2 linked regions of the Geomonas sp. RF6 genome follow. The protein of the gene in region 2 interacts with the protein of the main gene of each other region in a pairwise test. Links are inferred from orthologs where the notes say so. Each region holds a gene or a part of one and is shown on either strand. Other genes may lie near its edges.

Region 1 (3,046 bases), 670 kb from region 2 along the record:
CCCCCGGCCGGAGCCTGCGGTAGATCTCGATGAGCGCCTCGTCGGTGGAGCCGATCTTGTCGATGAGGATCGTGTCCCTGAGGCTCGAGGTGACGTGCAGGTTGTCGATGAAGAGGACGGAGAAGGAATCGATCCCCTTCGTGATGATCTCCTCGATCTTGGCCAGGGAGAGCTCCTCGTTGCACTCCACGAGGATCTCGCCGGTCTGCGGGTCGTAAATGTCGTGGGAAGCGACTTTACCTACGATCTCGTCGACCGTGATGGGGATCTCCCTGATGTTGTGCTCCGCCATCTTGCGGATCGCCGCCTTGGTGAACTTGCGGTTCGCCTTCAGGATGACCTCGCCCGTCGCCGGGTCGACGATGTCCACCATCGCCTTCTGGTTCGCGAGGAGCTCCGCGTCGGCGACCTTCGTCATGGCGCCGCCGGAGATCTTTATCTCCTCGGACTTGTAGAAGTAGTTGATGAGGGCGTCGTTGGAGTAGCCGAGCGCCTTCAGAAGGACGGTCGCCGGCATCTTGCGGCGCCTGTCTATGCGAACATAAAGGATGTCCTTATGGTCAAATTCGAAGTCAAGCCACGACCCGCGGTAGGGGATCACGCGAGCGGAGTACAGGACCTTGCCGCTGGAGTGGGTCTTCCCTTTGTCGTGATCGTAGAATACGCCGGGGGAGCGGTGCAGCTGGCTTACGATGACGCGCTCCGTGCCGTTTATGATGAAGGTGCCGTTGTCGGTCATCAGCGGGATCTCGCCGAAGTAGACCTCCTGCTCCTTGATGTCGCGAATGGAACGGCTGCCGGGATCCTTCGTGGTATCCCAGACCACCAGGCGCACCTTCACCTTCATCGGTGCGGCGAAGGTCATGCCGCGCTGATGGCACTCCTCCACGTCGTATTTCGGGGCGCCGAGAGAGTACGATACGTACTCGAGGCTTGCGGTGTCGCTAAAGTCCTTTATCGGAAAGACGCTTCTAAAGACGGCTTCGAGCCCAGAGTTCTTGCGTGCGTCTACGGGAGTGTCGAGTTGGAGGAATCTCTTGTAGGAATTTTTCTGGATGTCGATGAGGTTCGGTATGTCGATGATCTTGTGGATCTTGGCGAAGTTTTTGCGCAAAAGGGGGTTATTCGCGATTGAATAAGCCATATCTTCTCCTTTGGTGAAAGCCCCTGGAGGACCAGCACCCCAGTAAAAATTCCTGCGTGCCTCTGATGCTCGGCGAGAGGCGGATGAAGCGGCCTCAAACTAAAATAGAACAGCCAAGGCCGCAAAAAGCGACCTTGGCTTGTGTGTAAAAAAGTTGTGACTAGCTTATTTTACATCCACTTCTGCGCCAGCTTCAACCAGTTGTTTCTTCGCGTCCTCGGCCTCTTCCTTGGAGATGCCGGTCTTCACGGGCTGCGGAGCGCCGTCGACCAGGTCCTTCGCTTCCTTCAGACCAAGGGAGGTAAGAGCGCGCACGACCTTGATGACGGCGATCTTGTTGGCGCCAGCGGCCTTCAGGATAACGTCGAACTCGGTCTTCTCTTCAGCTGCCTCAGCGGCAACTGCCGGGCCTGCAGCGGCAGCAACTGCCATCGGTGCTGCTGCGGAAACGCCGAACTTCTCTTCCAGCTCTTTCACGAGCCCTGCGAGTTCGAGGACGGACATGTTCTCGATGAAGCTGATTACTTCTTCTTTGGTAATAGCCATTTTCTATCTCCTCCGTGGGATATTGTTAGATCGTTAGTGGGTAAGCTCTACTGGCCGTCTTTCTGGGCCCTGATAGCGTCGAGCGCGCGTACGAAGCCGCCCGGAACGGCAGCAAGGACGCGTACGAAGTTGCTGGTCGGTGCCTGGAGCGTGCCCAGCAGGCGGCCCAGCAGCACTTCGCGGCTCGGCATGTCTGCCAAAGCCTGGATGTCGGCCACGCCGATAGCCTTGCCGGTCAGCACACCAGCCTTCAGCGTGAAGGGGTTGGTGGCATCCTTGGCAAACTTCGACAGCACTTTCGCTGCTGCGACCGGATCGTCGTAGCTCAGAGCGATCGCGGTGGGACCGGCGTAGTAGGGGCTCAAGGCCTCTTTGTCGGTGCCCTTGGACGCGATGTCGAGCAGGGTGTTCTTCACAACCTTGAACTCGACGCCTGCCTTGCGCAGCTCGTTCCTGAGCTCGGTAGCCTGGCCCACGTTCATGCCGCGGAAATCCGCGAGAAACGCAGCCTGCGCCCTCAGGAGCTTGTCGTGCATCTCGGCAACAAGTTGCTGTTTGTTTTCCTTATTCAAGCGCTTTCCTCCTTTCTTTTGGTGTATGGGGCGGGGCCCGGCCAAAGTCAGGAAGTTGCGGGAATTTTCCGGCAACGTCTGCAAGTCTCGGTAGGTCGCCCGATCCGGCTATTAAGCACCCCCCCCGGGGGAGGGTGCGCCTACTGTCTTTGACTTTGGCTTTTGAAGCGTATCTATTTGAGGCTGGCGGTTACTTCGGCGAGATCGATCGGTACGCCGGGGCCCATGGTGGAAGACACGGAGATCTTCTTCATGTAGGTGCCCTTGGCGGCGGCAGGCTTCGCCTTCTGAAGAGCCTCCACCAGTGCCAGAACGTTTGCTTTGAGGGTCTCGGCCGGGAACGATACCTTCCCTACCGGAGCGTGGATGATGCCGGCCTTCTCGACGCGGAATTCCACCTTGCCGGACTTCGACTCCTTGATGGCGCGGGCGAGGTCGAAGGTGACGGTGCCGACCTTCGGGTTCGGCATCAGACCGCGGGGACCGAGGAGCTTGCCGATCTTGCCGACGACGCCCATCATGTCCGGGGTGGCGATGGCGGTATCGAACTCGAACCAGCCGCCCTGGATCTTCTGCACGAGATCGTCAGCACCGACGTAGTCTGCACCGGCCTCGCGGGCCTCGCGCTCTTTCTCCCCTTTCGCGAAGACGAGGACGCGGACTTCCTTCCCGAGGCCGTGGGGCAGCACGACTGCGCCGCGCACCATCTGGTCTGCGTGGCGGGGGTCGACGCCGAGCTTCACCACGAGGTCGACGGTCTCGTCGAACTTCGCGAAGGAAGCGC
Region 2 (4,736 bases):
TCCGGGGTACGCCCCGGGGGTGTCGACGAAGGTCACGATCGGCATCCTGAAACGCTCCGCCATCTCCATGAGGCGCAACGCCTTGCGGTACCCCTCCGGGTTCGGCATGCCGAAGTTGCGGAAAACCTTCTCCTTCGTGTCGCGCCCCTTCTGGTGCCCGATCACCATCACCGGCTCGCCGTCCAGCCGCGCGGGTCCACCTACGATGGCGTGGTCGTCACCGAAGTTGCGGTCGCCGTGCAGCTCGATGAAGTCGGTGAAGATCAGTTGCAGGTAGTCAAGCGTGAAGGGGCGGTTGATGTGGCGCGCAACCTGCGCGGTCTGCCAGCGGGTCAGGTTCGCAAACATCTCGGCGCGCATCGCCTCCGCCTTCGTCTCCAGCTTCTCCACCTCCCCCTTCAGGTCCACCCCTTCGGTGGAAAAAGCGAGGAGTTCCTGTATCTTCTTCTCCAGCTCTGCCAGAGGCTTCTCGAAATCGAGATAGGTGGTGTGTTGTTGCTGCACTGCCATCTTTATATTCTCCCGGATTAGATCAATTGTCTGAGGGTGGCTGAAAGTGCTTTCTGCCATGCCTCTGTCCAAGCTCCAGCTTGGTTTCGTACAGTCTGTGAGGAGTGAGAAAGAGACCCTACTCGAAAGACACGGCATTATAGCCGAAGAGGTTACTCACTTCCACTGTTAAATCTTCGCTGGCTGCCACTTTGTACGTCTCCGAAAGCCGTATGGTGACGCGTGAATTGTTCTCTATATCGAGGTGGAGAAAGCTGCGGCAGTTCCCGGCATAGCGGGAAATGATCTCCTTTAGAGTCTCCAGCTTCCCCGGGTCGGCCCCCTTGGCGTCGAGGTTGAAGTTCACCTTCTTCGTCAGCGCCTCGTTCAGGTCGCGCAGGAGGACGATGCTCGTCGCCATGACCTTCGCCCCCTTCTCCCCCAGCTCCAGCGTCCCGGTGACGTGGATCGGGTCGTCGCTTTTCACGTACTCGGAGCAGTTGGCATAGACGTCGGAGAAGATCACCACCTCCACGGAGCCGGAGGTGTCCTCAAGGGAGATGAACCCCATCCGGTCCCCTTTCTTGGTGATGATCTCCTTCAACGAGGTGGCGATGCCGCAGATCTTCACCTCGCTCTTTTCCTTCATCTCCGTAAGGGTCGCCGTGGTGGCGTTGGAGAGGCGCTTTATGTCCCCCTCGTAGCGCGCCAGCGGGTGCCCGGTGATGAAGAAGCCGATCGCGTCCTTCTCGCACCCCAGCCGGTACTTCTCGTCCCACTCCGGTATCTCCGGATAGCGGTTCCCCCCGCTCCCGGCCCCGCGGATCACCTCGTGGATCCCGAAGAGTGAGGCCTGGGCGCTCTCCCGCTCCTGCTGCACCCGCTGCCCGGAGGCGGCCGCATCCTCGAGGACCGCCATGAGCTGGGAGCGCTTGGCGCCTGTGGAGTCGAAGGCGCCGCACTTGATGAGTGCCTCGATGACCCTCTTGTTGCAGCGGCGCAGGTCGACCCTTTCACAGAAATCGAAGAGATCGGTGAAGGGGGAGTCGCCGCGCGCCTCGATGATCGCCTCGATCGCCCCCTCCCCCACGTTCTTCACGGCCCCGAGGCCAAAGCGCATGGAGTTGCCGAGGACGCGGAAGGAGCGGTCCGACTGGTTTATGTCGGGGGGGAGGACCTCGATCCCCATATCCCGGCAGTCGCTGACGCTCTTTATGACCTTGTCGGTGGAGCTCATGTCCTCCGTCAGGAGGGCTGCCATGAACTCGACCGGGTAGTGCGCCTTCAGATACGCGGTGTGGTACGCCACGAGCGCATATGCCGCGGAGTGCGACTTGTTGAAGCCGTACTCGGCGAACTTCGCCATGAGGTCGAAGATACCCGCCGCCTTCTTCGGATCGATCCCCTGGCTCTCGGCGCCGGCCTGGAACTTGTCGCGCTCCTTGGCCATCTGCTCCATGTCTTTCTTACCCATGGCGCGGCGCAGTAGGTCGGCGCCACCGAGGGAATAGCCGGCGAGCGACCGGGAGATCTGCATGACCTGTTCCTGGTAGACGATGACCCCGTAGGTGTCCTTGAGGATCGGCTCGAGTTGCGGCAGGTCGTACACCACCTGCTTGCGGCCGTGCTTGCGCTCGATGAAGTCGTCCACCATGCCGCTGCCCAAAGGACCCGGACGATAGAGGGCGCAGACCGCGATGATGTCCTCGAAGCAGGAGGGCTTGAGCTTTACCAGGAGCTCCTTCATGCCGCTCGACTCCAGCTGGAAAACGCCGGTGGTGTTGCCGGCCTGCAGGAGCTTGTAGGTTTCCGGATCGTCGTCCCCGAGAATTGAAAGGTCGAAGTCGGGATTCACTTTGCGGATGTGTTTTACCGCGTTCTCTATGACCGTGAGGTTCTTTAAGCCGAGAAAGTCGAACTTCACCAGCCCGATCTTCTCCACGTACTTCATGGAGTACTGGGTGGTGAGCGCCCCGGTCTTCTGGTCCATGTACACCGGGCAGAAGTTCTCCATCTGCTTCGGCGCCACCACGAGGCCAGCCGCATGGGTGGAGGCGTGGCGGGCAAGCCCTTCGAGCCTCAAGGCGACAGAGAGGACCTCCTTTACCTTCGGATCCGCCGCGGCGAGCTCGTTCAGCTTCGGCTCCTGGGCGATAGCCTTCTCCAGGGTGATCCCCAGCACCTCGGGGACGAGCTTCGCGATCTTGTCCACGTCGGCAAAGGGGAGATCGAGCGCGCGCCCCACGTCGCGGATGACGCCACGCGCAGCCATGGTACCGAAGGTGATGATCTGACACACCTTTTCCCGCCCGTAGCGCTCCACCATATACTGGATCACCTCTTCGCGGCGGTCCTGGCAGAAGTCGACGTCGATATCGGGCATGGAGATACGTTCGGGGTTGAGGAAGCGCTCGAACAGCAGGTTGTACGGCATCGGGTCGATGTCGGTGATCCTGATGCAGAAGGCGACCAGCGAGCCGGCCGCCGATCCCCTGCCGGGACCGACCGGGATGCCGTGGTCCTTCGCCCAGTTGATGAAGTCCGCAACGATGAGGAAGTAGCCGGGGAACCCCATCTGCTTGATGCAGTCGAGCTCGATCCTCAGGCGGTGGTAGTACGCCTGCTCGTCCTGAACCGTGAAATCTGGGTTCTTGATGCGGATCTTGTTGAGCCGCTGCACCAGACCTTCGGTCGACTCGCGCTCCAGTTGCTGGTCGAGGGTTTCCCCAGGCGGCGGATCGTAGGCCGGGAAGTAGTAGGTCTTGAAGTCGAAGTCGATCTTGCAGCGCTTTGCAATCTCCACCGTGTTGGTGAGCGCTTCCGGAGCGTAGTGGAAGGCCGCCGCCATCTCATCCGGCGTCTTCAGGTAGAACTCTTCCGTGGAAAAACGCATGTGGGAGGGATCCCCCATGGTCTTCCCGGTCTGGATGCACAGAAGGATCTCGTGGGCGCGGGCGTCTTCCTTGTTGAGATAGTGGCAGTCGTTCGTGGCGACGAGCGGCAGGTCGAGCTCCCGGGCGATCTCCATCACCCGCCGGTTGGCGGTCGTCTGCTCCGGGATCCCGTTCTCCTGGATCTCCAGGTAGTAGCTCCCCGGGAAGAGGTCGGCATACCACTGCGCCGCCGCTTTCGCCTCATCCATCTTGCCGCGCAGGGCGAGATAGGGGACCTCTCCCTGCAGGCAGGCGGAGAGGACGATGAGCCCCTCGCTGTGCTGCGCCAGGAGGTCCTTGTCGATGCGGGGGCGCCGGTAGAACCCCTCCTTGTAGCCGGCGGAGACGAGATAGCTGAGGTTTTTGTATCCGGTGAGGTTTTCGCACAAGAGGATGAGGTGGTAGCTGCTGGCCTGGTCGGGGGCGGGAGCCTGCTTGTGGGTGCGCGAGCCGGGCGCGATGTACACCTCGCACCCGATGATCGGCTGGATCCCCTTGTCCTTGCACTTGAGGAAGAACTCGATCGAGCCGAACATGTTGCCGTGGTCGGTCATGGCGACCGCGGGCATGTGGAGCGACTTTACCTTCGCGAGGAGGTCGCCGAAGCGTATGGCGCCGTCCAGCAGGGAGTACTGGGTGTGCACGTGCAGGTGCACGAAGTTCGCGTATTCATCGGCCATATCATTTCATCCTAGGGGAGCTGCGGGGGCTCCGACACGGAAAATGGGAGCCTCTGGTGGGGCTCCCATTCATTCCTGGCGGAGTAAAAAGCGGGGGGATTATGCACGGGTTAGGAAGCAGTGTCAAGCATGACGAACGCGTCTAACTGCAAGAGCAAGCGGCGAAATGGGCGGCGCTGCCTCCTGGGCACCGTGTGGTGAGGAGAGGGAGCGCCGGGAACGCCTGCGGCTTATCCCGGCCTATATTGCTACATTACCTGCAGAGCGTCCCCTACCCTTTTACCGCCTTCAGGATCGCCTCGGCCTCCAGCGCCACTTCCTCCTGCGTGCCACCGTCCATGTTCTTCAGCGGCGCCGTCCCCTTGGAGAGCTCGTCCTCCCCGATGATGAGGGTGTAGCGCGCCTTGAACTTGTCGGCGCGGCGCAACTGGCTCTTCAGGCTTTTCCCTTCGTAGTCGATCTCCACGGAGCTTCCGAGTCGCTGCAACGCGGTCATGAGCTGGAAAGCGCGGCCGTGCGCCACCTCCCCCATGGCGGCGATGAAGAGATCGGGCCTGCGGGCGAAGTCCTTCTCCGCGAGGAGCAGCGCAACCCGCTCCACCCCGATGGCGAAGCCGATGCCGGGGATCTGCGG

Evidence for each region. The genes of interacting proteins can lie anywhere in the genome.
Region 1: the proteins of dnaE (region 2) and rplL interact in binary tests that used the Escherichia coli proteins (3 or more experiments, as listed by UniProt). The link is inferred for Geomonas sp. RF6 from one-to-one orthologs.

What each region holds. Positions count from the first base shown.
Region 1 is NZ_CP087999.1:2,891,768-2,894,813, reverse strand. What follows is about bases 1-2,678. They hold rplL (50S ribosomal protein L7/L12), read right to left. Parts: upstream 1,691-2,678; coding sequence 1,310-1,690; downstream 1-1,309. Other genes in these bases: rplA (50S ribosomal protein L1), read right to left, coding at 2,436-2,678; rplJ (50S ribosomal protein L10), read right to left, coding at 1,738-2,262; rpoB (DNA-directed RNA polymerase subunit beta), read right to left, coding at 1-1,144. Outside these bases: more of rplA, read right to left, coding at 2,679-3,046. UniProt on the Escherichia coli protein: The binding site for several of the GTPase factors involved in protein synthesis (IF-2, EF-Tu, EF-G and RF3). Is thus essential for accurate translation.
Region 2 is NZ_CP087999.1:3,563,194-3,567,929, reverse strand. What follows is about bases 429-4,429. They hold dnaE (DNA polymerase III subunit alpha), read right to left. Parts: upstream 4,103-4,429; coding sequence 629-4,102; downstream 429-628. Other genes in these bases: hisS (histidine--tRNA ligase), read right to left, coding at 4,374-4,429; LPW11_RS15335 (acetyl-CoA carboxylase carboxyltransferase subunit alpha), read right to left, coding at 429-510. Also shown: more of LPW11_RS15335, read right to left, coding at 1-428; more of hisS, read right to left, coding at 4,430-4,736. UniProt on the Escherichia coli protein: DNA polymerase III is a complex, multichain enzyme responsible for most of the replicative synthesis in bacteria. This DNA polymerase also exhibits 3' to 5' exonuclease activity. The alpha chain is the DNA polymerase catalytic subunit.